DNA from 3 places in the Planococcus rifietoensis genome. Region 2 is predicted to be linked to each of the others. Evidence: riboswitches for the same ligand, from Rfam matches in the RefSeq annotation. Region 2 holds a riboswitch; each other region holds the start of a gene.
What was found. A riboswitch is a leader RNA that binds a small molecule or an ion and turns the genes downstream of it on or off. The one in region 2 is predicted to bind lysine.

Region 1 (10,319 bases), 1.7 Mb from region 2:
CGGTGCCGATCAAAATCAATTGTTTGCCGTCCACTTCGAGACGGGTGATATTGTCTTCGGTCATTATTTCTTGTGTCATGAGTGTACTTCCTTCATAGAATAGGATTTCTTCTTCATTTACGGTTGCCGATGAAAAAGACTGTCTATTCTTTATAATGAATCACCAAGCGCAAAATATCAATCTTTTCGAAAGCTTATAATTCTGGCGCGTTAAACGTATTGCCCTCATTCAGATCACCGGCACGGAAGCCTTTATAGAACCATTCCTTACGCTGTTCAGAAGTGCCGTGAGTGAAGCTTTCTGGTACAGCGTAGCCACGCGTTCGCTTCTGGATTGTATCGTCGCCGACCGCACTGGCAGCCGTCAGGGCTTCTTCCAAATCCCCTTCTTCCAGATAGCCCAAGCCTTGAGCATGATGCGCCCAGACGCCCGACAAATAATCCGCCTGTAATTCCAAGCGCACTTGCAATTGATTGTATTCGGTCTCGCTCAGCTGATTTCGCGCCTGCTGGACATCCCCAAGCACGCCAAGCAGGTTCTGCACGTGATGGCCGACTTCATGCGCGACGACGTACGCCATTGCAAAATCACCAGGTGCGTTGAACTGACGCTCGAGTTCATCGTAAAAGCTTAAATCGATGTATAGCTTGGAATCCGCCGGGCAGTAAAACGGCCCCGTTGCAGAACCGGCCATGCCGCATGCTGACTGGACGCTTCCGGAAAACAGCACCAAAGTCGGCTCGACATATTCCATGCCTTCTTCAGCAAACACTTCCGCCCACACCTCTTCTGTATCTGCGAGGACGACCGATACGAAATCGGCCAGTTCTTCTTCCCGCTCACTTGCCACATATGGTTCCGAAGTAGAAGTTCCTCCGCTGTCGCCGAGTATCGCTCCCGGGTCTCCCCCGAGAAACGTGATCAACAGGACAATCAGCAAGCCGCCAATCCCGCCGCCGGCAAGAACTGGCCCGCCAACACTGCGCCCTCTCCTGTCTTCTACATTCCTGCTGCCCGCTCGCCCTTTCCATTTCATAACCGAAACCCTCTTTCCGCATCCATTTTAATAAAGCTATACCCGTTTCATTAGAAACTTTAATCCCATCTTGGCAAGCGGTAGACCAAAAATCGTTCGCGTGGATCGTCCGCCCCCACTGGCAGCGCAATATCGCTGATCAATTCAAAAGCAGTACGCCGGTCGAGGAAATCGGTATACTCGATTGCCGGATAAAATAAAATCACTTCGACTTCCCGGGGATGATCGGCTACTGATGCCAAAATCTTATCTACTACCGTCATGAACACCGGATCGGAAAACGGATTGAAAAAATAAAACCAGCGGTCATCCGGATGGATCTCATAATCTTGTGCATAGCCGTTAATGAACTCGATATCCGGTTTTCCCTTAAAGCGCTGCAAATTCCGCAGTGCGGCTTCGTGAAGCGAAGGGTCGACTTCCACTCCTGCAGACGCCGTCCCGAACAAATGATGTGCAAAGAAATTCAAACGCCCTTTGCCGCTCCCGAAATCGACCAGCCTGCCATTGCCCTTCAGCGGATGTGCCTTGAACAATCTATCCAGCCACGCATAGGGCGTCACTTCGAAACGATGTTCATGCATCGACGCGTTAAAGCCCATCTGCTCCCCACCCGTGTGGATATTCAATTGCCGATCCATTTGATGATCGTCCATCTGTTTGCCTCCTTTAATCTATTGAGAGCAGTTCAAGCCGCAGCTTTCTATTCCCACATTTTGCAAAATAAAAAATACTTTTTCTCTTGCCATTCCCATTTCTTTCTGTTATATTACAGCTAATTCAATAATTTCTTGCTTCCTTAGTGGAGCGAGGATAGAGGCGCAAAAACCATCAGTACGCAATCCGAGGAGTATGAGCTCTTAAGAAGATTGCCGAAAGGGGGATTTGCCGAAGCGGCAGGATGCTCATATTCCTGTGCGCTGGTTCTGCACTGAAGAAGTGTCGGACTGTCATATAGGAAACTATATGGAGGGCTATCTGACGAACAGGAACGATTGGTAAACATTGTTTCTAACGGCAGCAACGGGCCCCCGTTGCTGCCTTTTTGTTTACTCCGGACCGGCCCCCACCTCTAACTTTTGAAAAAAACTTAGAAAAGGGTGTGTTCTCTATGAAATTCGGTCAAGTGATCACTGCGATGGCGACGCCATTCGACTCAGACGGTGAAATCGATTTTCAGGCAACAACAAATCTCGTGGAATATCTAATCAATAACGGTTCGGACGGCATCGTCGTCGCCGGGACAACCGGCGAATCGCCGACTTTGTCAACAGACGAAAAAGTGGCACTGTTCGTCCATGTTGTCACTGTCGCAGACGGGCGTGCAAAAATCATCGCGGGCACCGGCTCGAACAATACGCGCGCTTCGGTCGCTTTGACCCAGCAAGCAGAGCAAGCGGGCGTCGATGGCATCATGCTCGTCACCCCTTACTATAACAAACCATCACAGGAAGGCATGTACCGCCATTTTGAAGCGATCGCAAACGCGACGGCGCTTCCGGTCATGCTCTATAATATTCCGGGCCGCAGCGTCGTCAATCTATCAGTCGATACCATCGTCCGCTTGTCGCTTATCGACAATATCACCTGCGTGAAAGAAGCGAGCGGAGATTTGGATGCTGCTTCAGAAATCATTGAACGCACAAGCAGCGACTTCGCCGTCTATAGCGGCGACGACAGCCTGACTTTGCCGATGCTTTCTATCGGCGGAACGGGCATTGTCTCAGTGGCTTCGCACATCATCGGCAATGACATGCAGGAGATGATCAAATTATTCCGCACAGGCGATACAGCTGGAGCCGCCGCGCTTCACCGCAAATTGCTGCCGACGATGAAAGCGTTGTTCGCAGCACCGAGCCCAAGCCCGGTCAAAGCGGCGCTCAACCTATTGGGCGTCCCGGTTGGCGGCGTACGCTTGCCGATGCTCGCATTAACAGAAGAAGAAACTGCTACCTTGCAGCAATTCCTGCCGTCCGCTAAACAAGACGCGGTCACCAATTAAAAAAAAGCTTCGCAGATCCGTTGTTTCAGGGTCTGCGAAGCTTTTTCAATTATAGACGTTTTCCAGGGCGCGCTTCAAACTGCCCCCAATGTTCAATGTCCGCACATCCACGCCGAGTGTGGTCAAGGATTGCGCAGTCTCCGGACGGATCCCCGTCAACACCGCTTTGACACCGATCAACTCCAGCGACTGGATGATCTTAATGACTTGATCGGCCACCATCGTATCGACCCGGATCACTCCTGATAAATCGACAATCAATGTATTGATCTTCAATTCACTTGCCGACAAGAGCGTGCGCTCCAAAATATAACGCGCCCGGTCGATTTCAATGCTGCCGACGAGCGGCAAAATGGCGACCGAATCGCTGATTGGGACGACAGGTGCCGACAATTCCAGAAACTCCTGGCGTGCTGTCGCTAAATTGCGTTGATAAGAAGTCGTATACGCATGGGTATAGGAATACGTCGCATGATCTAAAAGCGCATGCAATAATTCCGCCGCATCATACGTTATTTCCGGGGAAATAGCCAAACGGCGGCCTTCACTTTTAATCAAGGTCGCAATGTGCTTCCGGTACAATGCCGTTTCAGCAAGCGCCACATCCAAGGTCATGCCGTGCTCCAAGAAAAAGTTCCCGGTGGCGGTTCCCCACTTTGACATATCCGCCATGATTTCTTCTTCGCGGCAGCTGTTCTGCAAGGATTTGCCGAGCAATTCAATGAATCGAACGCGCTCTTCCAACACCAGTGCCGAAAACTCCCGGTTGCTTTCCACCAGTTCTTTCGGCAAAGCCGCATGCCGCTCTTCCTGAATCAATTCCGCAATCATATATTTTTCTTCTTCCACTCGTTTACCGAATAACACCATTTCTTTTTCCATTGGTACCTCCGTCAATTGCTGCTCGCTTTATTTCTTGCAACGGATTCATTATACCTAATCTTCTATACAAGAAATAGCTTTTTGCTTTTACTGAGAAAAAAATGCCTGCCGGTTGGCAGGCATTTTCAGGTATTATTTTGCAAATAATTGTTTCAATGTTTCAGAAGAAACGGCTCCTTCGCCGCCGAGAATTGTGTAGAAGGAATCTGGTGTTTCGAAGTTCTGGATTTGTTGTTTAGATGCTTCAGATGGCGTTTTTGCAGTCAAAACTAATGCTCCACCGTATGAAGCTGCTAAAGCACTCCCCGACAATGCATCCGGATAGTTTGCTCCTGTAGCAATAAAGGTTTCACTTTGATTTTCGATGAATCCGAACTCTAGTGCGAATTCATTGAATTCTTTATTTGTCTCATAACGAGTTTTTCCAGCGATACGGATTGGGTCTACGAACAAGTCTTCAACTGCCGGCCCAACTGCACCTTCACCGCCAACGATGATTGGCCATTCTGGCTGGTTCGCTTTGATGTAATCAGCAACGACTGTTGGTACAGCGCCTGATGCTGGTACTAGAAGGATTGGATCTGCATAATAGCCTGCAGCTGGAGAAACAGACAATGAATCAGCAAAGTTTGCGCCAGTCGCTACATAAAGAGTATCCCCCATGCCCACTTCTTCTGCGATATTAACAGCAGTCTCATAACGTGTTTTTCCGTTGATACGCTCTACATTGATCTTAAGTGCTGAGATTTCTTTTTGTACTTTTTCAGAAATTGCGCCAGTTCCACCTACCAAGATAACTTTCTTTGCGCCAAGGCGCTTCAGCTCAGCAGCAAATCCTGTAGGCAATGAATCTTTTTTCGTCAAAAGTAAAGGAGAGTAATATGCGCCAGCCAATGGTGTTGCAGCCAATGCATCCGGGAAATCCCCGCCTGTTGCTACAACGACTGTTTCAACACTGTTATCAGGCCAGTCCTGAGAGACTTCCAAGCTCGTCTGGTAGCGATCGCTTCCAGCAAAACGGTAAGAATTGTCTTCAGTAAGTTCAGCTGCAGATGCTGCACCAGTCGGTAAAATTGCTCCAAGAGCCAAAGCTGCAGTCAATGCTGCAGTCGTCAAAACTTTGCTATAAGTCATCGTTATTCGTTTCCCCATTCTGTAATGTATTCATTTCTTTTCCAATTATATGATATTTTATGAACATTACAATAGGTTTACAAAAATATTTTTTAGTAGGCATAAATACTTCTTCGCCACTTCAATTTAAACAATAATTTAATAACTCCACAGATTCTTCTTCAACTTCTCATTCATGACTCTTATCCTCTTCTTCAAATTTCCTAAGCTGTGCCAAGGTTTATGAACTCTCGCTTTCCGGGTACATAAGCCATAACGCAGACACGGCAAAACATTGACCTTACAGGAGGATGCTATTATGCAAAAACACGGCCATAAATTGATCGGCACGTTTGATGTGCAGGCGGAAGTGATCCATGAGATAGGTGAATTGAAAGCACAAGGATATAAGGAAGAAGATATGTACGTCGTTGCTTTGAACGGACAACAACTGCAAATGGTACAAGGGCAGACGGATGTCCATTTAAATACGGACGAGGGCGATTTCATGGACAAGTTCAAATCGTTCATTTCCGGCGAAGACCCGACAAAAGATGCGCTCAAGCAAATGGGCCTCTCCGACTTTGAGGCGGACGAGTACTATAAGCAAATCCAAAGCGGCAAAATCGTTCTATATATAGACAGTGAATACGGCATGAATTACCAGAATTTCGATGCCGCCGCTGCCAGCTTATCTGGAAATGGGCGTGCCCAAGAAGATCGGCCAACAACCGAAACGCCTGATTTGAGCGACGAACAACGGATGGAACTTCACGAAGAACGCTTGGCGGTCGATAAGAAATGGGTCGAATCCGGAAGTGTCGATATCCGGAAGAACACCATTGAAGAACAACAGACGCTTGATGTTCCGTATGAACGGGAAGAAGTCGAAGTCGAACGCCGCCCAGTCAATCAGGAGCTATCGGAATATGAAGCGAGCGGCCACTCCGCTGAGACTTACGAAAAAGACGGCCTTTGGCATATTCCCGTCATCGAAGAACGCCTGGAAGTGCGCAAAGTGAAATATGTCAGCGAGGAGATCATCGTCCATAAACGCAAAGTCCAGGAGACAAAGCATATCAGCGAAACGGTGCAGCGTGAGACAGTTGATATTGATGAAAATAATGTCCAGCGCTATGAAAAGCCTTAAACAAAAAAACGACCCCAGATTTTGGGGTCGTTTTTTTGTGTTTAATTAAAATGCGGCAAACAAGAACATCGCTAACAAGGTAATGATGACAACTGCCAACAGCACGGACGGGATCACAATTACGAAAAATCCTTTCCAAGCTGAAAATCGCTGTGCTTCTCCAACTGCTTTGCACTGGATTACAAACGTCCAAATGCCGACGATAATCACGGCTGCCAGCAGCAGAAAGCCGATTACCATACCGAGACCCGTGTCAGGCTCTGACATGGCGGGGTCTACTTCTGCATAGAAAGTTGACGGTGATGTGAGCAGCCAAATTAGCCACATCGGCAATAGCCAAATTTGCGGAATGCTTGATGTGACGACCGCACGGAACATTTCCGAATACGTCCCGACGCCGCCGAATAATTTTCCCAACAGCTTATAAATGCCGGAAATGATGGCGATCCCAGCGACTGCAGAAAGTGGCCCGAGCAGTAAGGCGCCAAGAATCACTCCTGTGGCCGGAAACATTTCCTCACCACCGGAAGCCCCGGAAAGCGCCCCTGCAAATCCTACCAGCACTAACAGTAAGACGATAAAGCTGGTAGTTTTTTCTTCGATGACATAGCGCACCGTCTCACGTGGGCGCGTCCAGATGGCGGTAAATGGATTCAATTCAGCGTACGCAGTCGGCTCATTCATTCAGCAACCCGCCTCGTTTCCCTTTTTCTGTATATCTCATGAATATTTCCCCCTTTTATTCCCATCTAATCACACTCTCCTATACTTGTAAATGACTGGAAGAAAGATAACGGACTGCATGCCGTTAAAAAAAGCTTAGGCAGCTGCTGCCTAAGCTTTCGGATTTCCGTCTTCAGGTTCTTTCGCTGACTGTCCAGGTTCATAGAGCGTTCCGCTATGCGGTGCTTCAGGCGGCGTTTTCTCTAAATTCATTTTGACGAATCTTGCCGAGCGCTTCTCCAGCATCTTCGGCGCGATTCGCGTCAGCAAGCGCACGGTTTTCATCTTCCGCCCGACTTCGACGACTTCTTTCGGTTCGTCGATCAAATCGATGATGACTTTGACTGCCTGCATCGGATCATCCATCGGTTTCATGTCGACCACATTGCCTGAATAATTCCCAGCGTGTTCGAACCACGGCGTGTCTGTCGCCCAAGGGAGTACTGAACAAACATGGATATCTTGATGCCCTTCCAGTTTCATTTCTTCGTTAAGCGCTGAACTGAAACCGAGAACAGCATGTTTGCTTGCGCTATAGCCGGTGAAATAAGGAAATGCGACATCGCTCGCCACCGAGCCGATATTGATCAAGGTGCCGCTGCCGATTTCCTTGAAATGGCGCAGCGCAAAATGGCTCCCGTTGACCGTTCCTTTGACATTCACTTCCACCATGCGCGCAAGGTCTTCAAGCGGAATATCGGTGAATGGGCCAATTACACCAACCCCTGCGTTATTGATCCACACATCGATTTTCCCGAAACTGGTCAGCGCTTCCTCGAACAGCCACGCGACGTCCGCTTCACGGCTGACATCCATCGTCACTGCAATGGCGTTCGGCCCGAGTTCGCTCGCAAGCGCTTCGATCAAGCCGGTGCTTCGCGCTGCCAATACCAGATTCGCGCCGTCTTTCGCCAATTGCCGTGCCACTTCCTTGCCGAGCCCGCTGGAGGCGCCGGTGATGACGATCGTTTTGCCGCGCCGTGATTGTTCCTGTGCCATGCCGCCTCCCCCTTTCTTCACTGCTCTTCTTGTTGTTCAAAGCGTTCCCGCAAATCTCCTGAAACCGCACGCCCTTCTTCAACCGGCTCGTGCAAGCTGCCGGAAGTCAATTCCGCAGCCGGCGCTGATTCAATCATCTCTTTGAGTTCCTGTCCGCCAAGCCCTTTCGCAACTCCTGGAAGGAACTGCCCGAAAATGGCTGCTGCTTTTCCCTTGTTGCCGACTTCCAAAGTCTTTCTCGGTTCATCGATCAACCCAAGGATGGCATCGATCACTTTGGCCGGGTCGTCCGGCGGCCCGACCAGGATTTCGTGTCCTGAATAATTGGCCGCGTGTTCTGTCCATGGTGTATCGGTGACCCACGGATCGATCGAACAGATATGGACATCCGGATAGTCTTCCAGCCGAAGCTCTTCGTACAATCCGTTCGATAAGCCGCTGACCCCAAATTTACTGCCGGTATAGGCAGCTCCGTAAGGCATCGGAATCTTGCTCGCAAATGAGGAGACATTGATCAAGATGCCGGACTGTTGCTCTTTGAAGCGGCGCAGCGCAAAATGGCTGCCATAAATCGTGCCAAGCATATTCACTTCCACCGTCCGGTTCAAATCGCGCAGCGGGGTATCGATAAACGGTCCATACACGCCGATCCCTGCATTATTAATCCACACATCAATGCGCCCGAAATTATTCATCGCCGCCCTGTGTAAACTTTCTACATCTCTGGCCTTGCTGACATCGGCTGTCACCGGAATGACCAATGGCCCGAGCGAATCCGCGAGCTCTTCAATCAGCCGTGTCCTGCGGGCAGCAATGACCAATTTCGCTTGTTGACCGGCCAAACGTTCCGCCAGTCCGCGGCCGATTCCGCTTGATGCTCCTGTAATGACCACCACTTTGCCTCGATTCGACTGCTTTGCCCCCACAGTGCTCGCCTCCTTCTTAAAAAAGCGCAGAATTTTGTATTCATTTACCCCTTTTAAACATATGGGAAACGCTTTAAGACACCGGTTGATAAGAACAGTTCTAAAGGTTTATTTATTGTTCTCACTCCCCTTCTATACACCTACGTTAGGGTAGGGTTCCGCGGGATTTTTCCCATAGAAAAAGAGCGGCACTTGTAGAAGTGCCGCTCTTGTACAATATCCTGTATGGACGCAGAGATAAATTTAAGCTTCTGGATCGATCGCTGCGCTCAGGACGACTTCGCCCTGTGGCGTCTCGTTTCCGCGATTCGGTTCCAAAGTAACTGCGATGGTATCCCATCCTTCAGTATTTTCATCGAGACTGAAGAATACCGCACCTTCGTTTTCCTGGCTCGGCGTGAATGCACCGGTCGGAATCGGCTGGCCGTCTTTCAATAGCCATACTTGATAGACTTGGTCTCCGCTCGTCGGTTCCAATTGATTTGCCTGAACTAAGAGATTCAATGCCCCTTCTTCATGGACCAAGGCAGCTGTTCCTGTTCCCTCAAATGCTTCGCTTGCCTGCAAATCCACTGTTTCGAAAGCGACTTCAGGTGCTGCTGGAGCGTCGGGCTGATCGCTTAGTTCGTAAAACGCGTAGGCGTTTCCGAGCAGCGAGACGAGCAGCGCCGCCGCGACGAGCGGTGTCCACTTTGATGTTCTGAACCCGCGCTTTGCCATAGGAGCAGGCGGGGCCGGTCTATCACGCTTTTTCGGCTCTTCTGCCAAAGGCGTTTGTTGCGCTTCCTCGTCGAAGACCGCATCCAAAATACGCGCCTTCATGCCGGCATTCGGTACTACCGGATCCGCAAGATAAGGGAGTTCTCCTGTCGCATCAACGATGTCACGACATTCCGGACACTCCGCTAAATGTGCTTCAAACTGTTTTTGCTCTTCTTCATTCAAAGTGCCATTCAAATAATCGATCAATTGATCACAATTCACGTTTGTCATCCAGAACTCCCCCTTCCTGCACCATTTGCAAGGATGTCTTCAATTTCTTTAATGCCAAGCGGATCCTGCTCTTGACGGTTCCGAGCGGAATGCCGCATTTTTCTGCGATGGTTTCATGCGTGTAGCCCTTGAAATAAAATAGATGTACCATTTTTTGCTGTTCCTCCGATAAATGCCGGACGGCTTGATGAATCTGTTCGCTCTTCTCTTGCCATTCGGCCGTTTCTTCAACCGAAGAGTCGGTGCTTTCCACTTCCGCGATTTCATCCAATGGAACGGAAGGTTTTTTCTGTTTGCGGATCAAATCCACTGCCGCGTTGCGCGACATCGTCACCAGCCAGGCCACGAACTTTCCTTTGCTTTCGTCATAGCTGCCAACCCCGCGCCACACTTTGACGAACACTTCCTGCAGCGCTTCCTCTGCCAAATCACGATCACCCGTCATTTTGCATAGATAGGAAAACAGCATTTTCTCGTAGCGGTCGTACAATTCC
Region 2 (10,319 bases):
TGAAAACGTCCGTGCAGCCATTACTGACCGGACTAAAATCGTGTCGATGGTCTACGTATCCAATGTGCTTGGCACGATGAACCCGGTGAAGGAAGTGGCGAAAATCGCCCACGAACATGGCGCTGTCATGATGGTGGACGGAGCACAAGCTGCGCCTCACTTGAAAATCGATGTCCAAGACTTGGATTGCGACTTCTTCGCATTTTCCGGCCATAAAATGGTCGGACCAACCGGCATCGGCGTGTTGTATGGCAAAAAGCATTTGCTTGAAGCCATGGAGCCTGTCGAGTTTGGCGGGGAGATGATCGACTTTGTCGGATTATACGATTCGACATGGAAAGAGTTGCCTTGGAAATTTGAAGGCGGCACACCGATCATTGCTGGGGCAGTCGGCTTGGCTGCGGCTATCGACTTCCTGCAGGAAATCGGATTAGATGAGATCGAAAAACATGAACATCATATGGCAGCCATCGCAATGGATAAGATGTCGGGAATTGAAGGGCTAGAGATTTACGGCCCGAAAGACCCGGCGAAACGTGCAGGGATCGTCACTTTCAATTTAAAAGAAGTCCATCCCCATGATGTAGCGACTGTGCTCGATATGAGCGGCATCGCTGTCCGCGCAGGTCATCACTGCGCCCAGCCATTGATGAAATGGCTCGATGTGACAGCGACAGCACGCGCAAGCTTCTATCTTTATAATGACGAATCGGATATCGATCGCCTAGTGGAAGGTTTGCGTTCTGCAAAGGAGTATTTTAGCGATGTCTTTTAATAATTTAGATCAATTATATCGACAAGTGATCATGGACCATTACAAGACGCCCCGCAACAAGGGAGCGCTTGAACAGGACAGTGTCAATATCGAAATGAACAACCCGACTTGCGGCGACCGGATCCAATTAACGCTGCAAGTGGAAGATGGCATCGTCAAAGACGCCAAATTCGACGGGGAAGGCTGCTCGATTTCCATGGCATCTGCTTCCATGATGACGCAAGCCGTCAAAGGCAAAGATGTAGATACAGCCTTGAAGCTGTCCGAGATTTTCTCGGACATGATGCTTGGCAAAGAGTACGACGATTCAGTGGACCTTGGGGATATTGAAGCATTGCAAGGTGTATCCAAATTCCCGGCGCGTATCAAATGCGCGACCTTAGCGTGGAAAGCCATGGAAAAAGGTGTGCACGACGAAGAAAAATCGTAACAGAGAACGGAGGAACGACGATGGCGAAAAAAATGCCGGAAATCGGAGATTATAAATATGGGTTCCATGACAAGGATGTTTCCATCTTCAGATCCAAACGCGGTCTGACGGAAGACATTGTCAGAGAAATTTCGAAGATTAAAGAAGAACCTGAATGGATGCTCGAATCACGCTTGAAAGCGTTGAAACTATTCTATTCTATGCCAATGCCGCAATGGGGCGGAGATTTGAACTCGTTGGATTTTGACGAAATCACGTATTACGTCAAGCCCTCTGAAGCAAGCCAGACTTCATGGGATGAAGTTCCTGAAGAAATCAAGCGTACGTTTGATAAGCTGGGAATTCCTGAAGCTGAACAGAAATACCTTGCCGGTGTTTCTGCACAGTACGAATCCGAAGTTGTTTACCATAACATGAAAGCGGATCTTGAAGACATGGGCATCATCTTTAAAGATACAGATGCGGCACTTCGTGAAAACGAAGACCTCTTCAGAGAAAACTTCCAGACAGTCATTCCAGCAGCAGACAATAAATTCTCTGCATTGAACACGGCTGTTTGGTCGGGTGGCTCGTTCATCTACGTACCGCCAGGCATCAAAGTGGAATCGCCGCTGCAAGCCTATTTCCGTATCAACTCGGAAAACATGGGCCAATTCGAACGTACGATGATCATCGTCGACGAAGGCGCAAGCGTCCATTACGTAGAAGGCTGTACAGCGCCTGTTTACACGACGAACTCACTGCACTCTGCTGTTGTTGAAATCATCGTGAAAAAAGATGCTTATTGCCGCTATACAACGATCCAAAACTGGGCAAACAACGTATATAACCTGGTAACGAAACGTGCTTTCGTTGATGCGAATGGCACAATGGAATGGATCGACGGCAACATCGGTTCGAAATTGACGATGAAATATCCTGCAGTTTTCCTTAAAGGTGAAGGCGCACGCGGCATGACATTGTCGATTGCGATCGCCGGCAAAGGCCAGCACCAGGATGCAGGCGCAAAAATGATTCACTTGGCGCCAAATACATCATCATCGATCGTTTCCAAATCGATTTCGAAACAAGGCGGGAAAGTTTCTTACCGCGGAATCGTGCATTTCGGCCGCAAAGCGGACGGCGCACGTTCGAATATCGAATGCGATACATTGATCATGGACAACCAGTCGACATCCGATACAATTCCTTATAACGAGATCATGAACGACAACGTTTCACTTGAACACGAAGCAAAAGTGTCGAAAGTCTCTGAAGAGCAATTGTTCTATCTGATGAGCCGCGGTGTTTCTGAACAAGAAGCAACGGAAATGATCGTCATGGGCTTCATCGAGCCATTCACAAAAGAATTGCCGATGGAGTATGCAGTCGAAATGAACCGTCTTATCAAGTTCGAGATGGAAGGTTCAATCGGTTAATCAATCCATTAATTAATCAATCCCCGGCATGGAAAATGCCGGGGATTTTTTATGCTATTTTGGAGGAGTGGATTTCCTCGTTTGCATGAATTTCGTTTTACTGCTTATCGCAAGGGTATACAAAGGATGAAGCAGAAATTTGAGGAGGGATTTTTCTAATGAGCCAAACTTTTGACGCGTTAAAAGAGAAAATCAGCAACGCTGACATGGGAGAAGCGAAAGAAATCATCACTCAAGTCAAGCAAGCATACGAGGACGGCAAAATCGATGAAAACGAAAAAAACGAATTGATTGATCTCGCTAAATCCAAAATCGGCGGCGGGCTCGGCGGGTTGTTCTAGAAACCTGCAGCCCAATTAAAAAATAAGCTTTGGCGTCCTTCGTGGATGCCGAAGCTTATTTTTTTATGTGTTTTAGAGCTTCCCGCTTGCTCAGTGGCTGAAGCGCATGGGCAGAGACGAAGTCCAAGACCCACATGGGATCAGTTTTTGCGTATTCCCTCAAAGCCCAGCCGATGGATTTTTGGATGAAGAATTCGCGTGATTCAGCATGCAGTTCTATGATGGAGCCGAGCATTTCTGTGTCGGTGCGTTGCTTGAATTTCAGCTGGTGCAAAATAGCTGCTCGCTGGGTCCATAAGTTTTCTGCATGGGCCCACTCAACAAGGAGCGGGGCAGTGATTGTTCGGTCGAGCAACACAATATGACCGGCAAGTTTCGGGGCGATGGCATCGACAGTGTCCCACCAGGAATTGGATTCGACCAGCGAACGCAAAAACGGTAAGTCGTCTGGAGTCAGTTCCTTTTTTGCTTGTTCCAGCAATTCGATGGCCGCGTAATGAAATTCACGTTCCGGCAGTGCGTACAGTGCTTGGACAATGGACTTCAATTGTGCTTTTTCAGGGAGGAGATATGTGGATAGCTGCTCTTTCATTAACGCAGTACGCAGAGGTTTCTGTATTCCTAAAAATGGGAAGTTGTGTTTCATATAAGCGGCCATTGAAACGGCAAGCTCTGGGTTGCGATTGTCCTCAAAGCGTGAGATAAGGGCATCTGTGTCCCATGGTTTTTTCATTTCCAAAAACCTCCTAAAAAATGGTTTGATATGTGATTGTAACCATACGGGAAATAAGGGGACTTCGCCTGGCATTGCTTCGGCGAATCTCAAAAAGGACGCCTGTTTTGTTCTATGCTATCATAAAATAATAACGAAAATGGAGGCAGGGCGATGATTTATGTTGGATTGACGGGCTGGGGAGATCATCCAGATGTCTATAGCCCCGGCTCGAAACAAAAAGATAAATTGGTCGATTACAGCGCGCATTTTCCGATTGTGGAACTGGATTCTTCATTTTATGCAGTCCAGCCTGAGCGCAATATCAGCAAATGGATCCGCGAGACACCGGACAATTTCCAATTTGTCGTAAAAGCTTATCAAGGCATGACGGGGCATCAGCGCGGGGAGAACCCATTCGCGACCCGCGAGGAGATGTTCGAAGCTTACAGGTTGTCTGTCAGGCCGCTTAAAGAAGCGGGAAAGCTGGCGATGGTGCTGTTGCAATTTCCGCCGTGGTTCGACTGCCAAAAAGATCATGTCGATGAAATCCGTGCGATCATCTCGGAGTTGCAGGAATTCGACTTGGCAATCGAATTCCGCCATCAGTCCTGGTACGCAGACGGCATGAAAGAAAAGACGCTGGAATTTCTCCGCGAGCACGGCTTGATTCATTCGGTCTGTGATGAACCGCAAGCGGGGGACGGTTCGATCCCGCTTGTTCCGGAATCCAGCCGCAAAGATAAAGTGCTGCTGCGTCTGCACGGGCGCAATGTCCACGGCTGGCTGAATCCAGGCAATGCCGAAAAATGGCGGGAAGTGCGCTATCTCTATGATTACAACAGCAAAGAACTAGAAGAAATCAGCCGGGCTGTAAAGCGTCTTGAACAACAGGCAGAGCAGGTATATGTAATCTTCAATAATAATTCAGGCGGGCATGCAGCGGGGGATGCGAAACAGTTCCAGCAATTGAACGGTTTGCATTTTGAGGGATTATCCCCGAAACAGCTTGACCTGTTCGAAGGCGGATTCTGATGGTATTCCTGATCCTTCTAGTGACCGGACTTGCTTCTGGGATTGTTGGGGCGCTCATCGGGCTTGGTGGAGGCGTCATATTGGTGCCGGTGCTGCTGTTCCTCAGCTCCTCGGTCAGCTTGTTTCCAGACTTATCGCCTCAACAGATTGTCGGGCTCTCGGTCGTCATGATGATTTTCACCGGTTTGTCTTCGACGATTGCCTATATGAAAGTTGGCACTGTCGATTACCGGAGCGGTTTCATTTTCTTTCTTGGCAGTGCGCCGGGCACGATTTTAGGCGCCTTCGTTAACCGCAGTCTGGATGTGCCGTCCTTTCAATTGTATTTCGGCCTGCTATTGGTGTTCTTATCGCTGCTCCTGTTGCTCCGGGATCGCTTGAAGGCGGTGAGCTGGTTTGTCGATCACGGCAAAAAGCAAAGTTTCCATGACCGCAAAACCGATCAGCAATATGTCTACGGCTATCCGATATGGTTCGCGCTCGTGTTGACCTTCTTCATCGGCTTTGCTTCCGGGCTATTCGGCATCGGCGGCGGTTCGATCCTCGTTCCCGCCATGATCTTGCTATTTTTATTTCCGCCTCACGTAGCTGTTGGAACGTCGATGCTGATGGTCTTTCTATCGGCCATTGTCAATTCCATCACGCATATTTCACTCGGCAATGTCCCGTGGATCTATACCTTAGCCATCATCCCCTCAGCATACATCGGAGCGAAGATCGGGGCGAGGCTGAACCGCAGCATCAAATCCGAGACTCTGGTTGTCGTGCTGCGGCTCGCATTATTATTACTCGGGCTCCGCTCGATTTACGAAGGAATTTTCAGTTCATAATGAGGTGTTTGACATGAGTGAAACCATCCATATTTATCATACGAACGACCTGCATAGCCATTTTGCGCACTGGCTCCGCATCAAATCCTTGCTGACGGAACGCAGGCGCTGGCACGAAGAAGCGGGCGATGTGTGTTTGGTGCTCGATATCGGGGACCACGCTGACCGGTCGCATCCGTTTACGGAAGGGACGGCTGGCAAAGGCAATGTCCAGCTGCTCAATGAAGCCGGATACGATGCTGTGACCATCGGCAATAACGAAGGGATTACGCTGTCTAAAGCAGAACTGGACGAATTGTATGTGCAGGCAGATTTTTCCGTCGTGGTCGCCAATTTATTGGATTTAGACGGCAAGCAGCCAGAATGGGCAAGCCCCAATCGGGTCATCGTAACGAATGATGGCACAAAAATCGGGCTCGTTGCAGCAACGGCAGAATTCACCCCGTTTTACCGCCGCCTTGGCTGGCAAGTGACAAACGGCAGGGAAGCGATCAAACGGGAAGCAGCGGAAATCCGCGAGTCGGTCGATTTTCTCATCTGCCTGTCCCATCTCGGCATCAGGGAAGATGAACTGTTGGCTGCAGAATGCCCGGAACTCGATGTCATCTTGGGAGCGCATACCCACCATCTGTTCCACCAAGGAAAAGAAATTGGCAAAACCTTGCTCGGTGCTGCCGGCAAGTTCGGCTATTATATCGGCCATATTGAAATTGATATAGCGACACGCAAGATGACAGCAGAAGTGATCGAGACCGACCAGTTGCCAGAAGCCGATGAAGGGTTCAATGAATACTTGGTCGGCATCGGCAAGCAGCAGATGGCGGAGACGGTTTTCTATAATGACCACCTGTTGAAAGCAGAATGGTTCAAGCCCTCTCCGATGGCTGAGCTGTTTGGCGATGCTTTGGTTTCGTTCGCTTCGGCAGATTGCGGATTGTTCAATGCCGGAATTTTCATGGAAGATATGCCGCAAGGGGAAATGACGCGCTACGATTTCCACCGCATGTTGCCGCATCCGATCAATCCGTGCGTGATCGATCTCAGCGGTGCGGAGCTCAAGGAAATTTACGTCCAATCCTTGAACGAAGACTGGCCGCAGCTTGAGCTCAAAGGCATGGGCTTTCGCGGAGCGGTGTTCGGCCGGATGATTCACAGCAACATGGAGATGGATGAACATCAATTATGGGTCGGGGGCAAGCCTGCTGACCCCGATCGTATCTATCGGCTGGCGACGCTTGACCTGTTTACGTTCGGCTATTTTTTCCCGGCTTTGAAGCGTGCGCCGAAAAGTTACTTCATGCCTGAATTCCTGCGTGATGTGTTTGGTGATTATTTTCGCATGAAAGCTATTAAATAGAAGGAACATTCAAAATGGACTGTTAGTTGATTTCGTGTGCTTTTTGGGCTATGCTTTTTATGAATTAGATATCGATGGGTAGAGGCTGCAGCCTTCATCAGTAGAATGTGCGAGTTTGACCGCGTTGACCACATTCGAAAGGGAAGCTTGCCGAAATCACCGTTTCCGGGTCAGGGGAGCGGCGATTGGGGACATTTCGAACAGGAATGCCACTGTCATTTGCAGTGAGTTGCAGATGGAGAGCTACAGGGTTGTTTGATGCTTGTGCACACAGACGAATTGTAGGAAGCCGGTTTATCCCTTGGATAAGCCGGCTTTTTTGGTCTAAGCCTTACCATCAAAATGAATAGGAGGAAATCTAATTATGGAAAACACTATCTTTTCGATACTGCCGCCGATTATCGCGATTGCGATGGTTCTGTTGACGCGTCGTGTGTTGCTGTCGCTCGGCGTCGGCATCGTGGCAGCTGCGCTGATCTTGACATCGTTTGCACCGATTGAGGCAGTGAATGAATTATTTACTTCATTTGCGGTGATTTTTTGGAATGAGGGCTTCAACGCTTACAACGTTTTCATCATCTTGTTCTTATTGCTGCTGGGTGTCATTACAGCATTCGTCAGCCTGTCCGGCGGCAGCCATGCGTTTGCCGATTGGGCATCTGCGCGTGTCAAAACACGCCGCGGGGCGAAGTTGGTTACCGTATTTCTTGGTATCTTGATTTTCATTGATGACTATTTCAATGCTTTAGCAGTTGGGCAAGTTGCACGGCCGATTACGGACCGCTATAAAGTATCGCGCGCAAAACTTGCTTATTTCATCGATTCTACTGCGGCGCCGATTTGTGTCGTGTCTCCTGTCTCTAGCTGGGGAGCTGCAATCATCGGCATCATCGGGACGATCCTGGCTGGACAGACCTTCCTGGATTATTCTGCACTGGAAGCGTTCCTGTGGATGGCACCGATGAACTTCTACGTCATTGCGGCACTTGCCATCGTGTTCTTCGTCGCGATCCGTGATGTAGATTTCGGGGAAATGAAAAAGCATGAACGCCTGGCGATTACCGAAGGCCAGCTGTTCAATCCGGATAAAGTAATTCCAGGGGAAATGAAGGAAGAGTTCCCGAGCCATTCGCATGGCCGCGTCCGTGATTTGCTATTGCCGATCCTGTTATTGATTGTGGGAACGGTCACAGCGATGATGTGGACAGGATATGTAAATGCAGGAGGAGTCTTCGACATTTGGCTCATTTTTGAAAACACGGATGTTCCTTTGTCCTTGCTTGCCGGTGGGTTGATCGGGGCGCTCGCTGCAATCGTCTTGTATGCGATGCAAATCAAGCACAATGAAGCGGCAGAAGCGCATTGGATCGCCAGAGGCATCTGGGCGGGAATCCAATCGATGGCGGGCGCTGTCTTCATCCTAATCTTTGCCTGGTCGCTAACGTATTTGATTGATGCGTTGGAAACAGGTACTTTCTTGGCTGATGCTGTGGCTCGTGGCAATGTGCCAACGAGTGTCTTGCCGGTCCTATTGTTCTTGTTAGCTGGCGTCATGGCATTTTCGACGGGCACTTCCTGGGGATCGTTTGGGATCTTGTTGCCGATTGCCGGCACGATCATGATTCAGGCAGAACCGGAACTATTGCTCGCTTCCTTGTCGGCTGTATTGGCAGGGGCAGTATTTGGAGATCATTGTTCACCGATCTCGGATACGACGATTTTGTCGTCAACAGGCGCAGGAAGCAATCATATGGACCATGTGGTCACGCAACTTCCGTATGCATTGACTTCTGCAGCGATTGCAGCAGTAGGGTATATCGTCATAGGCTTCACCGGCTCCTTGCCTTTGGCTCTTGGAGCGGTGGCCATCACCTTGGCAATACTATTCGTTTTCTGGTCTAAGCGCACAACCTTAATGGAAAAACATGAACAGAACTAAGATTTGAAAGCCGGAGATATTCTATCTCCGGCTTTTTATTATTGTCGTAATAGTTTTTTTGAAAAATTTTCAGAAATTATCTTTACTTTGAACAGGGTCCTAGTTATACTAAATTTAGATTCCAAAATAATCTGAATATAAACAAACTTCCTATTTTTCTGTTAAAAAATTGGAAGTTTACAACAAAGGGGGAAGAGAAATGGAACGTTCTACATGGGGAACGAGAGCCGGTTTTATCATGGCGGCGGTCGGTTCAGCAATAGGACTAGGGAATATTTGGCGATTCCCGTATGTAGCATATGAAAATGGTGGGGGCGCATTTTTTATACCGTATTTGTTTGCTCTTTTAACAGCCGGGATTCCAATCCTTATATTGGAGTTCACTATCGGCCATCGTTATCGCGGATCCGCACCACTTTCATTCTTTAGAATGAGCGGTAAGAAAGCAGAATGGCTCGGATGGTGGGCGATGTTCGTATCGTTCGTCATTTCAGTGTATTACGCGGTCATCATTGCTTGGGCGATTCGATACACGCTGTTTTCGTTCAATCAGGCGTGGGGGGAAGATACAGAAGGGTTCTTATTCAATGATTTCCTTCAATTGACCGTAAGTCCAGGCGAGACGGGGGGAATCGTCTGGGGCATTTTCATTCCATTAGCGATTGTCTGGATCATTACGCTCGGCATCTTACTTGCCGGTGTCAAAAAAGGGATCGAAATGGCGAACCGTATTTTCATCCCGACTTTGGTTGTCATTTTCACGATAATCGTAATCCGTGCGGTCACATTAGACGGGGCAGCGCTTGGACTAGAGGCATTCTTCGAGCCGAACTTCGATGCCATCATGGATCCGACCGTTTGGGTCGCGGCTTATGGGCATATCTTCTTCAGTTTATCGGTTGCTTTTGCGATCATGATCACTTACTCAAGTTATCTGCCGAAAAAATCGGATATCACAAACAACGCGTTCATTACCGGATTTGCAAACTCAAGCTTTGAGTTGCTTGCTGGTATCGGGGTGTTTGCGGTACTCGGTTTCATGGCGACGCAATCCGGCGTAGAAGTGGCGGATGTAGCATCTGCAGGCGTCGGCTTGGCATTTGTTGTATTCCCGGCGATCATCAATGAATTCCCAGGATTCAATGGCCTCTTCGGCTTCTTGTTCTTCCTGTCATTGACGCTTGCGGGACTGACATCACTCATGTCGATCACTGAAACTTACGTAGCTGGATTCAGCGAAAAATTCGGCATCTCGCGCCGCAAAGCGGTCGCATTCGGCGGCGGTCTTGCCGCATTGATCTCTATCTTATTTGCTACTCAAGGCGGATTGTTCTTCTTGGATATCGCCGATTACTACATCAACCAATTCGGTGTTGCCGCAGTTGGACTGGTGGAAGTTATCATGGTGGTCTGGATCTTGCGCAAAGCGGGCGATCTTCAGAATCACGCCAACGAGATTTCTGACATCCATCTCGGCGGCTG
Region 3 (10,319 bases), 190 kb from region 2:
GTCTTCCTATTCGTGTTTTAAAAACGGCCTATGCGCCGTTTTTTTTATGGATTCATTTCGAAGGAAAATAATGTTTGAAAGCGTTATCATAATTCTTTATACTTAAAGTAGGAATATTCTCACGATTCCGATAAAAGAGGGGGAGGTAGAAAGTATGTCCGAAAAACCGTGGTTAGCTCATTATCCGGCGGAAGTACCGCACACGCTAACGTATCCGAGCATGCCGGTCCAGGAATATTTGACGAAAGCCTATGAAGACTTTCCGCAAAAGACCGCAATTCATTTCCTGGGCAAGGACCTTAGCTACGAAGAGTTGTACCAATCTGCCATGAAGATGGCCAATTACCTTCAAAAGCTAGGCATCCAAAAAGGCGACCGGGTATCCATCATGCTGCCGAACTGTCCACAAGCGGTCATCAGCTTTTATGGAATTCTTTACGCTGGGGGCGTCGTCGTCATGACAAATCCGCTTTATACGGAGCGGGAAATTTCCTACCAGATGAAAGATTCCGGTGCCAAGGCAATCATCGCACTTGATATTTTGTTCCCGCGGATCAATAAAGTGATCAAAGAAACGGATCTTGAGAACGTCGTCGTCACGGGTATCAAGGATTACCTGACATTCCCAAAAAACCTGGTGTACCCGTTCATCCAGAAAAAGCAATACGGCATGACGGTGAAAGTCGAGCACCGGGGAATCAATCACCTCTTCACGGAAATCATGAAAACAGCTTCGCCGCAAATTACCAAGCCGCCATTTGATTTCGAGGAAGATTTGGCGCTGCTGCAATACACTGGCGGAACGACCGGATCGCCAAAAGGCGTTATGCTGACGCACCGTAACTTAATCTCGAATGCGACGATGTGTGACGCTTGGCTCTATAAATCAAAGCGTGGCGAAGAGACGATCATGGGCATCATTCCCTTGTTCCACGTGTACGGTTTGACGACTGTCTTGATCTTGTCTGTCATGCAGGGCAATAAGATGGTACTATTGCCGAAATTCGACCCAGAGCAGGCCTTAAAGACCATCAACAAGCAAAAGCCAACTTTGTTCCCTGGCGCACCGACGCTTTATATCGGTTTATTAAACCATCCGGACATCAAGAAATACGATCTGTCTTCCATTGAAGCATGCTTGAGCGGATCCGCGCCGCTGCCGATAGAAGTGCAGGAGAAATTCGAACGCATCACGGGAGGCAAACTGGTCGAAGGCTATGGCCTAACTGAAACCTCGCCGGTTACCCACTCGAATCTCGTGTGGGGAGAACGGACGAAAGGCTCGATCGGCATGCCGTATCCGGACACGGATTGTGAAATCTTCCTTCCGGGAACGACTGACCCTGTACCGAACGGGCAGATCGGTGAAATCGCCATTCAAGGGCCGCAGGTGATGAAAGGCTATTGGAACCGTCCGGATGCTACGGCAGCAACGATTGTCGATGGCTGGCTATTGACTGGGGATCTTGGCTATATGGACGACGAAGGACAATTCTTTATCGTCGACCGCAAAAAAGACATGATTATCGCCGGAGGCTTCAATATCTATCCGAGGGAAATCGAAGAAGTTCTGTATGAACATGAAGCGATCCAGGAATGTGTCGTTGCCGGAATCCCGGACCCATACCGTGGCGAAACAGTAAAGGCATACATCGTGCTGAAAGAAGGGTATACTGTTACAGAAGAACAATTGGATAAACATTGCCGCGAACATCTCGCTGCGTTTAAAGTGCCGCGCATCTATGAGTTCCGTAAAGAACTTCCGAAGACGGCAGTCGGTAAAATATTGCGCAGATCGCTGGTGGATGAAGAAATCGCCAAACGCAATGAAGCAGTTCCTTCTTAACTAAGGCAAAAGCTTGACACAATTTAAACAAAACGATAATATGAAAATATGAATGAATCGCCATTCATATTTTCATATTTTTTTGGGTGGTGACAGGATGGTAAAGAAGGATAAACCGAAATACAAGCAAATCATCGACGCTGCGGTCATCGTTATCGCAGAAAATGGTTACCACCAAGCGCAAGTTTCAAAAATTGCCAAGCAAGCCGGTGTAGCGGACGGTACGATTTATTTGTATTTCAAGAATAAAGAAGACATTCTCATTTCCGTCTTCCAGGAGAAGATGGGCGTGTTCGTCAGTGAATTGGAAAAGATCATCGCGAAAGACGCAAGCGCTGCCGACCAGCTCGGCATGATGATTAACAGCCATTTCAGCTTGCTAGCGAGCGATCTGCACTTGGCGATCGTGACACAGCTAGAACTCCGGCAGTCCAATCATGACATCCGCATGAAAATCAATAATGTCCTGCGGGGGTATTTGAAATTGATGGACCGGATTCTGATCAGCGGCATCGAGTCAGGAGAATTTGATCAAAATATGGATATTCGTTTAGCCCGCCAGATGGTTTTTGGTACAATGGATGAGACCATTACTACCTGGGTGATGAACGATCACAAGTATGATTTGGTCGAACTCGCACCGAAAGTGCAACGCTTATTGCTGAAAGGCATGCAAGCGTAAAGGGAGGGGATGAGCAGGTGGAATTTATCAGCTGGAAAAAAGAAGATGGGGTAGCGATCGCGACAATCAACCGGCCGCCGGCAAATGCATTGTCTCGCGCGCTGATCTTGGAAGTCGATGCACTTCTGGATGAAGTAAAAAACGACTCGGATGTCCGTGCGATTGTCTTGCACGGCGAAGGACGTTTCTTCTCGGCAGGTGCTGACATCAAGGAGTTCACAGAAGTGACTTCAGGGGAAGAATTCTCGAAACTGTCAGCGAGCGGCCAAGCGGTATTCGAACGCGTGGAAACCTTCCACAAGCCGGTCATTGCCGCGATTCACGGCGCAGCGCTAGGCGGAGGTTTGGAGCTTGCCATGAGCTGCCATATGCGTTTTGTCACGGAAAATGCTAAACTGGGATTGCCGGAACTTCAGTTGGGCTTGATTCCTGGATTTGCAGGAACACAGCGTTTGCCTCGTTATGTCGGAGTGGCCAAGGCCGCTGAAATGCTTTTGACGAGCGATCCGATTACGGGCGAAGAAGCAGTGCAGCTCGGTCTTGCCAACCGTTCTTTCGGCGAAGAAGACCTTCTTCCGCAAACGCTTTCAATTGCGAAGAAAATTGCGAAAAAGAGCCCGGTGTCCGTCAAGGCAGCCATCGATATGCTTCAATATTCGAAGCGCGGGGCATTTGAAGAAGGGGTCAAAGCAGAAGCGGATTCGTTCGGTACGGTTTTTGTATCGGAAGACGCGAAGGAAGGCATTGGCGCTTTCCTGGAAAAACGCGAAGCACAATTTAAAGGGAAATAATACTTGGGAGGTTTACGTTCATGAACATTTATGTATTGGTAAAACGTACGTTTGACACAGAAGAAAAGCTGGTTGTCTCCGGTGGCCAAATTCAAGAAGATGGCGCTGAATTCATCATCAACCCATATGACGAGTATGCGATCGAAGAGGCCATCACGGTCCGCGACGCTCACGGCGGCGAAGTGACAGTGGTCACAATCGGCGACGAGGAAGCTGAAAAGCAATTGCGTACAGCACTTGCCATGGGCGCTGACAAAGCGGTCTTGATCAATACAGAAGACGATGTGGAGGAAATGGACCAGTTTACGGCAGCTTACATACTGGCAGAGTACTTGAAAGATAAAGAAGCGGACTTGATCCTTGCAGGTAATGTAGCGATCGACGGCGGATCCGGCCAAGTTGGACCGCGCGTAGCCGATTTGCTTGATATCAACTACGTAACGACGATCACAAGCCTTGAAATCGAAGGCGAAACAGTGAAAATTGTTCGTGATATCGAAGGGGATGCAGAAGAGCTTGAAACTTCATTGCCTTTATTGGTCACAGCCCAGCAAGGCTTAAACGAGCCGCGCTATCCATCTCTTCCAGGAATCATGAAAGCGAAGAAAAAGCCGCTTGAAGAGCTCGAGCTCGATGATTTGGATATTGACGAGGAAGATGTAGAAGCGAAAACAGAAACAATCGAAGTTTACTTGCCGCCGAAAAAACAAGCCGGCCGCATTTTGGAAGGCGAAATTCCAAGCCAAGTTTCTGAACTGGTCAGCTTGCTTCGCTCTGAAGCGAAAGTTATATAAACGTACGCCAATCATTTATTTTCACATCTACTTAGGGGGTTAACGGACTATGTCGAAAAAAGTATTAGTATTGGGCGAAACGCGTGAAGGCGCTTTGCGCAACGTATCATTTGAAGCAATTGCCGCAGCCAAGAAAATTTCAGGCGACGGGGAAGTCGTTGCTGTCTTGCTCGGGGAAGCGGTGAGCGAGTTCGGAAACGAATTGGTCGCTTACGGCGCTGACCGTGTCATCACAGTTGAGCACCCACACTTGAAATCTTATACATCTGACGGCTACGGCCAAGCATTCATGGCAGTTGTTGACCAGGAACAGCCTGAAGCAATTGTCTTCGGCCACACTGCGGTTGGCAAGGACTTGTCGCCAAAAATCGCATCGAAATTGCAGACCGGCTTGATTTCCGATGTGACGGATATCGAAGGGGAAGGCGCAGACGCAGTCTTCATCCGCCCAATCTATTCCGGTAAAGCATTTGAAAAAGTGAAATTGAAAGAAGACGGAGTTGTCTTCATTACAGTACGCCCGAACAACATCACGCCGCTTGAGCGTGAAGAACGTTCTGGCGATGTATCGAGCTTGTCAGTCGATATTACAAACTTGCGCACGATCATCAAAAACGTCGTCCGCAAATCTGCAGAAGGCGTCGACCTTTCGGAAGCGAAAGTCATCATCGCCGGCGGACGCGGCGTCAAGAGCAAGGAAGGTTTTGAACCATTGCAGGAACTGGCTGACCTTCTCGGCGGCGCTGTCGGAGCATCACGCGGCGCATGCGATGCGGATTACTGCGATTATTCCTTGCAAATCGGACAGACAGGGAAAGTTGTTACACCTGATCTTTACATCGCAGCAGGAATTTCCGGCGCGATCCAGCACATGGCAGGAATGTCCAACTCCAAAGTCATCGTTGCGATCAATAAAGACCCGGAAGCGAATATCTTCAAAGTGGCAGACTACGGAATCGTCGGAGATCTATTCGACGTCATCCCGTTGCTCACGGAAGAATTCAAGAAAGTCATGTAATCACCACAGCCTGCATTTATGCGGGCTGTTTTTTTCTGCAACTAGAGATGAAGCGAAAGAGGCCGACTCCTACGAGCCTGAAGCGTGCCCCTGTAGCGGAATCTCCTGAACTTTAAATACATTGACGACATCAAATCCAGGCAGTTTAACGCCAACAACAGCCGGGTATGGAAGGACTAGGCAAATAAATAGCTAGCGTAAATCACGTCTGCTATAATCGAAATATAGTTTGGTTATCACTTAAGGAGGAATTATACATGGCAATCGTTAAAGGAACAGATCAGAATTTCAAACAGGAAGTTTCAGAAGGACTCGTATTGGTCGACTTTTGGGCAGCATGGTGTGGGCCTTGTAAAATGATCGCGCCAGTTCTTGAAGAACTTGATGCAGATATGGACGACAAAGTGAAAATCGTGAAATTGGATGTTGATGAAAACCAACAGACAGCTAGCGAATACGGCATCATGTCCATCCCGACACTTCTTTTGATGAAAAACGGCGAAACAGTCGATAAAGTCGTCGGCTTCCGTCCAAAAGAAGCTTTGGCTGAATTGGTTGAAAAACACGCATAATTCCAAAACCGGGTCCCATTCGTGGAACCCGGTTTTTTAAATAGGGTGATAAAATGAAAAGTCAAATGATGCAACACAAACTCGCGGTTTTACCTGACCAACCGGGCTGCTATTTGATGAAAGACCGGCAAGGGACGATTATCTATGTCGGCAAAGCGAAAGTGTTGAAAAATCGTGTGCGTTCATATTTTACAGGCAGCCACGATACGAAAACACAAAGGCTTGTCAACGAGATCGAAGACTTTGAATACATCGTCACCTCCTCGGACAAGGAAGCGCTTATCCTTGAGTTGACGCTCATCAAGAAACATGATCCAAAATACAATATCCGCCTGAAAGACAATAAGACCTATCCGTATTTGAAAATTACAGGGGAACGCCACCCGAAATTGGTCATCACGAGACAGGTCAAAAAAGATAAAGGGAAATACTTCGGCCCTTATCCGAATGCCTATGCAGCGAGCGAGACGAAAAAACTGCTGGATCGTTTATATCCGCTCCGCAAATGCCATACGATGCCGGACCGCGTTTGCCTGTATTACCATCTTGGGCAATGCCTCGCGCCTTGCGTCAAGCCGGTAGAGAAGGATACGTACCGTGAAATGATCGACGGCATCAGCCGCTTCTTAAATGGCGGCTTCCGCGAAGTGAAGCAGGAGCTGACCGAGAAGATGAGTGAAGCGGCGGAGAATCTGGAGTTCGAACGGGCGAAAGAATACCGCGACCAAATCAGCCACATCGAATCGGTAATGGAAAAACAGAAAATGGCCATGAACGATTTCACCAACCGTGACGTCTTTGCTTACGCTGTCGACAAGGGCTGGATGTGCGTGCAAGTATTTTTCGTGCGCCAAGGAAAGCTGATCGAGCGCGAAGTGTCGATGTTCCCGTTATATCGCGACCCGGAAGAAGAGTTTTTAACTTTCCTTGGCCAGTTCTATGAAAAGCCGGACCATATCAAACCGAATGAGATCCTGCTGCAAGAAGCGGAAGACGAGGAATTTCTGAAAGAATGGCTCGGCGCGAAAGTGCTTGTCCCTCAGCGCGGCAAGAAGAAAGATTTGGTGCTGCTTGCGCGCAAGAATGCGGAAATTGCCATCAAGGAGAAATTCCAATTGCTCGAGCGCCAGGAAGAACGGACGGTTGGCGCTTGCAACGAATTGGGTGAAGCGATGAACATTCACACGCCGCTACGCATTGAAGCATTCGATAACTCCCATATCCAAGGGGCGGATGCCGTGTCTGCGATGGTCGTCTTTATTGACGGCAAACCATCGAAGAAAGATTACCGGAAATACAAAACCCGCTCTGCGCAAAAGCCCGATGATTATGCGGCAATGCGTGAAGTGGTCCGCAGACGCTACAGCCGCGTGCTGAAGGATGGCTTGCCGCTGCCCGACTTGATCATCATCGATGGGGGCAAAGGCCAAATCGAATCGGCGCGCGAAATCGTTGAAGACGAACTCGGCCTCGATATCCCGATTGCTGGCCTTGCAAAAGATGCCAAGCACCAAACGTCCCAGTTGTTGTATGGCAATCCGGTTGAAATGGTGGAACTGAAGCGCACAAGTGAAGCGTTTTATTTATTGCAGCGCATTCAAGACGAAGTCCATCGCTTCGTCATCACGTTCCACCGCCAATTGCGCGGCAAGAATTCGATTCAATCTGCGCTCGACGGTTTGCAAGGCGTCGGCCCGAAACGCAAGCAGCAATTGCTCAAGCATTTCGGCTCCGTCCGGAAAATCAAGGAAGCGAACGCCGGCGAGATCCAGCAGGCCGGCATTCCTGAGAAGCTGGCCATGGAAATCGAACGGCATTTCAAAGAACAGCCGTTGCAACAAGAATAACTTCGTGGTATTGTAATAACACAATTGAATCACTTGTAAAAAGTGATGATAGAGGAGCGGACGTCAATAGTATGCATTCCGAGATTTGCAGAATCTGTGAAGGATGCCGAAAGGGACGCCCGCCGAAGTTTATGCGCACTGCTTGCGTGTATGCTGGTCCTGCATTTAAGAAATGCAGGGCTGTCAGAGTTTGACTCTGGAGGGCTATCTCACATGGACGTTTGAAATCGTACATGAGAAGAGAGGTAGCTTGCCGGGCAATCGGCGAGTTGCCTCTTTTTTGTTGAGGGCCACTTATCTTAAGTGGGAGTGGAGAGAATGACAACAATCGTAATGAAATTCGGCGGGACGTCCGTGGCGTCCCCGGAGAAAATCGTAGGCGTGGCAAGACGCGCTATCCGGGAAAAACAACAAGGCAAACGCGTCGTCATCGTCGTCTCGGCGATGGGCAAAACGACAGACACGCTGCTTGGCCTTGCGGGAGAGATTTCCGCAGAGCCGCCAAAGCGTGAAATGGACATGCTGCTCGCGACTGGTGAACAAGTGACCATTTCGCTGTTGGCGATGGCATTCAAAAAACTCGGCCATGATGCTTTGAGCTTCACAGGCTGGCAGGCAGGAATCGAAACGGAATCCGTTCCGCGGAATGCACGCATCGAAACGATCCATACGCAGCGTTTAGAGGAAGCGCTTGAACTCGGCTTGTTCTGCGTGGTCGCAGGATTCCAAGGCGTCGACAAGAACGGCAACATCACGACGCTTGGCCGCGGTGGATCCGATACGACTGCTGTGGCGCTGGCGGCTGCTTTAGGCGCTGAAAAATGCGAAATCTATACGGATGTTGACGGTGTCTACACTTCCGATCCGCGTTATGTCACAGGCGCCCGCAAACTTGAACAGATTTCATACGACGAAATGCTCGAATTAGCCAATCTCGGGGCGGGGGTTCTTCATCCGCGCGCCGTGGAATTCGCCAAGAACAACCAAGTGCCCCTTTCTGTACGGGCCAGCTACTCGGATGAACCGGGGACTATCATTCAAGAGGTGATCACTGTGGAAAAAAATCTAATTGTGCGCGGTGTGGCATTTGAAAAAGACATCGCCCGCATCACGGTCAGCTATACAAAGCCGTTCAACGGCTCGCTTGCCAATATCTTCACGACTCTGGCGGATCACTTGATCGATGTCGATATCATCGTGCAAAGCATCAGTGAGGAGTTTCCGCCGTCTGTCTCCTTCTCGATCAAAGAAGACAGCCTGGTAGAAGCCCAGCGCGTATTGTCGGAAGCACAGGAAAAAATCGGCTACAACACTATCGATATCGAAACCGGCTTGGCGAAAGTGTCGATCGTCGGATCCGGCATGGTGTCGAATCCCGGCGTCGCAGCAAAAATGTTCGATATTCTTCGCACGCAGGATGTGCCTGTGAAAATGGTCAGCACTTCCGAAATTAAAGTCTCTGTCGTCGTGCCGGCGAGTGAAATGGAACGCTCAGCAAATGCGCTTCACGATGCATATGGACTGACGCCAGCGTCTGTCAGATAAGCAAAAAGCCCAGCCAAGCTGGGCTTTTTTGCGTTCCCAAGATTTTGTGTAAAAATTCACATTTTGTTCAAATTTGAAATCATGCCATTGCAGTCCTATATAAGCTTATAAAACAGTGAAACGGATGCCTATATCTCGCCTGTTTCGAAATAAAAATATAGCTTTTCATGAATTCTTTCCTATTTAATATCCGTAAAAACCTTTACAAACCCTAGACTGGATGCGCCTAAAAAGGGTTCCTTGCCTTGACGCTCCTAGAGGGGGGGAGTACAATAAATATGTCATATTCTTGTACATGATGCTTATAGCAACGCAGAGATATTTTCCTGATATAGGAAAAATTTGCGCTGCCAACTAATGTTTTTGAGGGGGGTAAAATTTTTGGATAACAATCGTGAATTTTTAATGCGCAGGCTGCATTCTTTACTCGGGGTCATTCCAATCGGATTGTTCTTGACGCAGCATTTGATCGTCAACCATTTCGCTACGCAAGGCGTGGAAGCGTTTAACCAAGCTGCCCACTTCATGGCAAATCTTCCATTCGTCATCTTCCTGGAGATTTTCGTCATCTACTTGCCGCTCATGTATCATGCTTTCTACGGATTATACATAGCGTTCACAGCGAAAAACAACCCGGGGCATTACAGCTACATGCGCAACATCTTATTTGTTGCACAGCGTTACACCGGGATTTTCCTTGTGGTCTTTATCGCATGGCACGTGTTTGAGACAAGATTCCAAGTTGCGATTGGTGCAGCAGAGGCAGATTTCAACATGATGGAAAACATCCTGTCGAATCCGTTTATGTTCGCCTTTTACGTATTGGGTGTCCTGTCCGCAACGTTCCACTTAGCGAACGGATTGTGGTCTTTCTTTGTAACGTGGGGAATCACGGTTTCAGAGAAAGCACAGCGCTACTCAACTTACTTCACACTTCTAGTCTTTATTGTATTATCGATCATTGGTATCAGAGCATTGTTTGCATTCGTTTAAGGATGTCCCAAACATTGGTGAATTAAAAGAGGAGTGAACACTACAATGGCGAAAGGCAAAATTTCTATCGTCGGTGGGGGCCTAGCTGGCCTAATGGCAGCGATCAAAGTTGCCGAAGCAGGAGCACCTGCCGATCTATTTTCCATCGTTCCAGTTAAACGGTCTCACTCTGTGTGCGCACAGGGCGGCATTAACGGAGCGGTGAATACAAAAGGTGAAGGGGATTCCCCA

Region 1: another riboswitch for lysine. It lies ahead of dapA (4-hydroxy-tetrahydrodipicolinate synthase); the one in region 2 lies ahead of AUC31_RS04365 (Na+/H+ antiporter NhaC family protein).
Region 3: another riboswitch for lysine. It lies ahead of AUC31_RS05350 (aspartate kinase); the one in region 2 lies ahead of AUC31_RS04365 (Na+/H+ antiporter NhaC family protein).

What each region holds. Positions count from the first base shown of each region.
Region 1 covers NZ_CP013659.2:2,756,401-2,766,719, forward strand. The annotation lists gene AUC31_RS13605 (TraB/GumN family protein) at 1-64, opposite strand, end outside; gene ypfJ (KPN_02809 family neutral zinc metallopeptidase) at 195-1,037, opposite strand; gene AUC31_RS13615 (class I SAM-dependent methyltransferase) at 1,097-1,693, opposite strand; lysine riboswitch at 1,844-2,022, shown strand; gene dapA (4-hydroxy-tetrahydrodipicolinate synthase) at 2,149-3,039, shown strand; gene AUC31_RS13625 (STAS domain-containing protein) at 3,085-3,921, opposite strand; gene AUC31_RS13630 (cell wall-binding repeat-containing protein) at 4,054-5,055, opposite strand; gene AUC31_RS13635 (DUF2382 domain-containing protein) at 5,354-6,184, shown strand; gene AUC31_RS13640 (Yip1 family protein) at 6,230-6,868, opposite strand; gene AUC31_RS13645 (SDR family NAD(P)-dependent oxidoreductase) at 7,019-7,906, opposite strand; gene AUC31_RS13650 (SDR family NAD(P)-dependent oxidoreductase) at 7,924-8,832, opposite strand; gene AUC31_RS13655 (anti-sigma factor) at 9,076-9,825, opposite strand; gene AUC31_RS13660 (RNA polymerase sigma factor) at 9,806-10,319, opposite strand, start outside.
Region 2 covers NZ_CP013659.2:908,929-919,247, forward strand. The annotation lists gene AUC31_RS04325 (cysteine desulfurase) at 1-775, shown strand, start outside; gene sufU (Fe-S cluster assembly sulfur transfer protein SufU) at 765-1,205, shown strand; gene sufB (Fe-S cluster assembly protein SufB) at 1,226-2,623, shown strand; gene AUC31_RS04340 (hypothetical protein) at 2,782-2,964, shown strand; gene AUC31_RS04345 (DNA alkylation repair protein) at 3,020-3,697, opposite strand; gene AUC31_RS04350 (DUF72 domain-containing protein) at 3,851-4,711, shown strand; gene AUC31_RS04355 (sulfite exporter TauE/SafE family protein) at 4,711-5,541, shown strand; gene AUC31_RS04360 (bifunctional metallophosphatase/5'-nucleotidase) at 5,555-6,898, shown strand; lysine riboswitch at 6,970-7,152, shown strand; gene AUC31_RS04365 (Na+/H+ antiporter NhaC family protein) at 7,263-8,837, shown strand; gene AUC31_RS04370 (sodium-dependent transporter) at 9,037-10,319, shown strand, end outside.
Region 3 covers NZ_CP013659.2:1,095,031-1,105,349, forward strand. The annotation lists gene AUC31_RS05315 (AMP-binding protein) at 155-1,846, shown strand; gene AUC31_RS05320 (fatty acid metabolism transcriptional regulator FadR) at 1,944-2,528, shown strand; gene AUC31_RS05325 (enoyl-CoA hydratase) at 2,546-3,319, shown strand; gene AUC31_RS05330 (electron transfer flavoprotein subunit beta/FixA family protein) at 3,340-4,113, shown strand; gene AUC31_RS05335 (electron transfer flavoprotein subunit alpha/FixB family protein) at 4,163-5,131, shown strand; gene trxA (thioredoxin) at 5,389-5,703, shown strand; gene uvrC (excinuclease ABC subunit UvrC) at 5,757-7,550, shown strand; lysine riboswitch at 7,592-7,765, shown strand; gene AUC31_RS05350 (aspartate kinase) at 7,869-9,095, shown strand; gene AUC31_RS05355 (succinate dehydrogenase cytochrome b558 subunit) at 9,477-10,088, shown strand; gene sdhA (succinate dehydrogenase flavoprotein subunit) at 10,134-10,319, shown strand, end outside.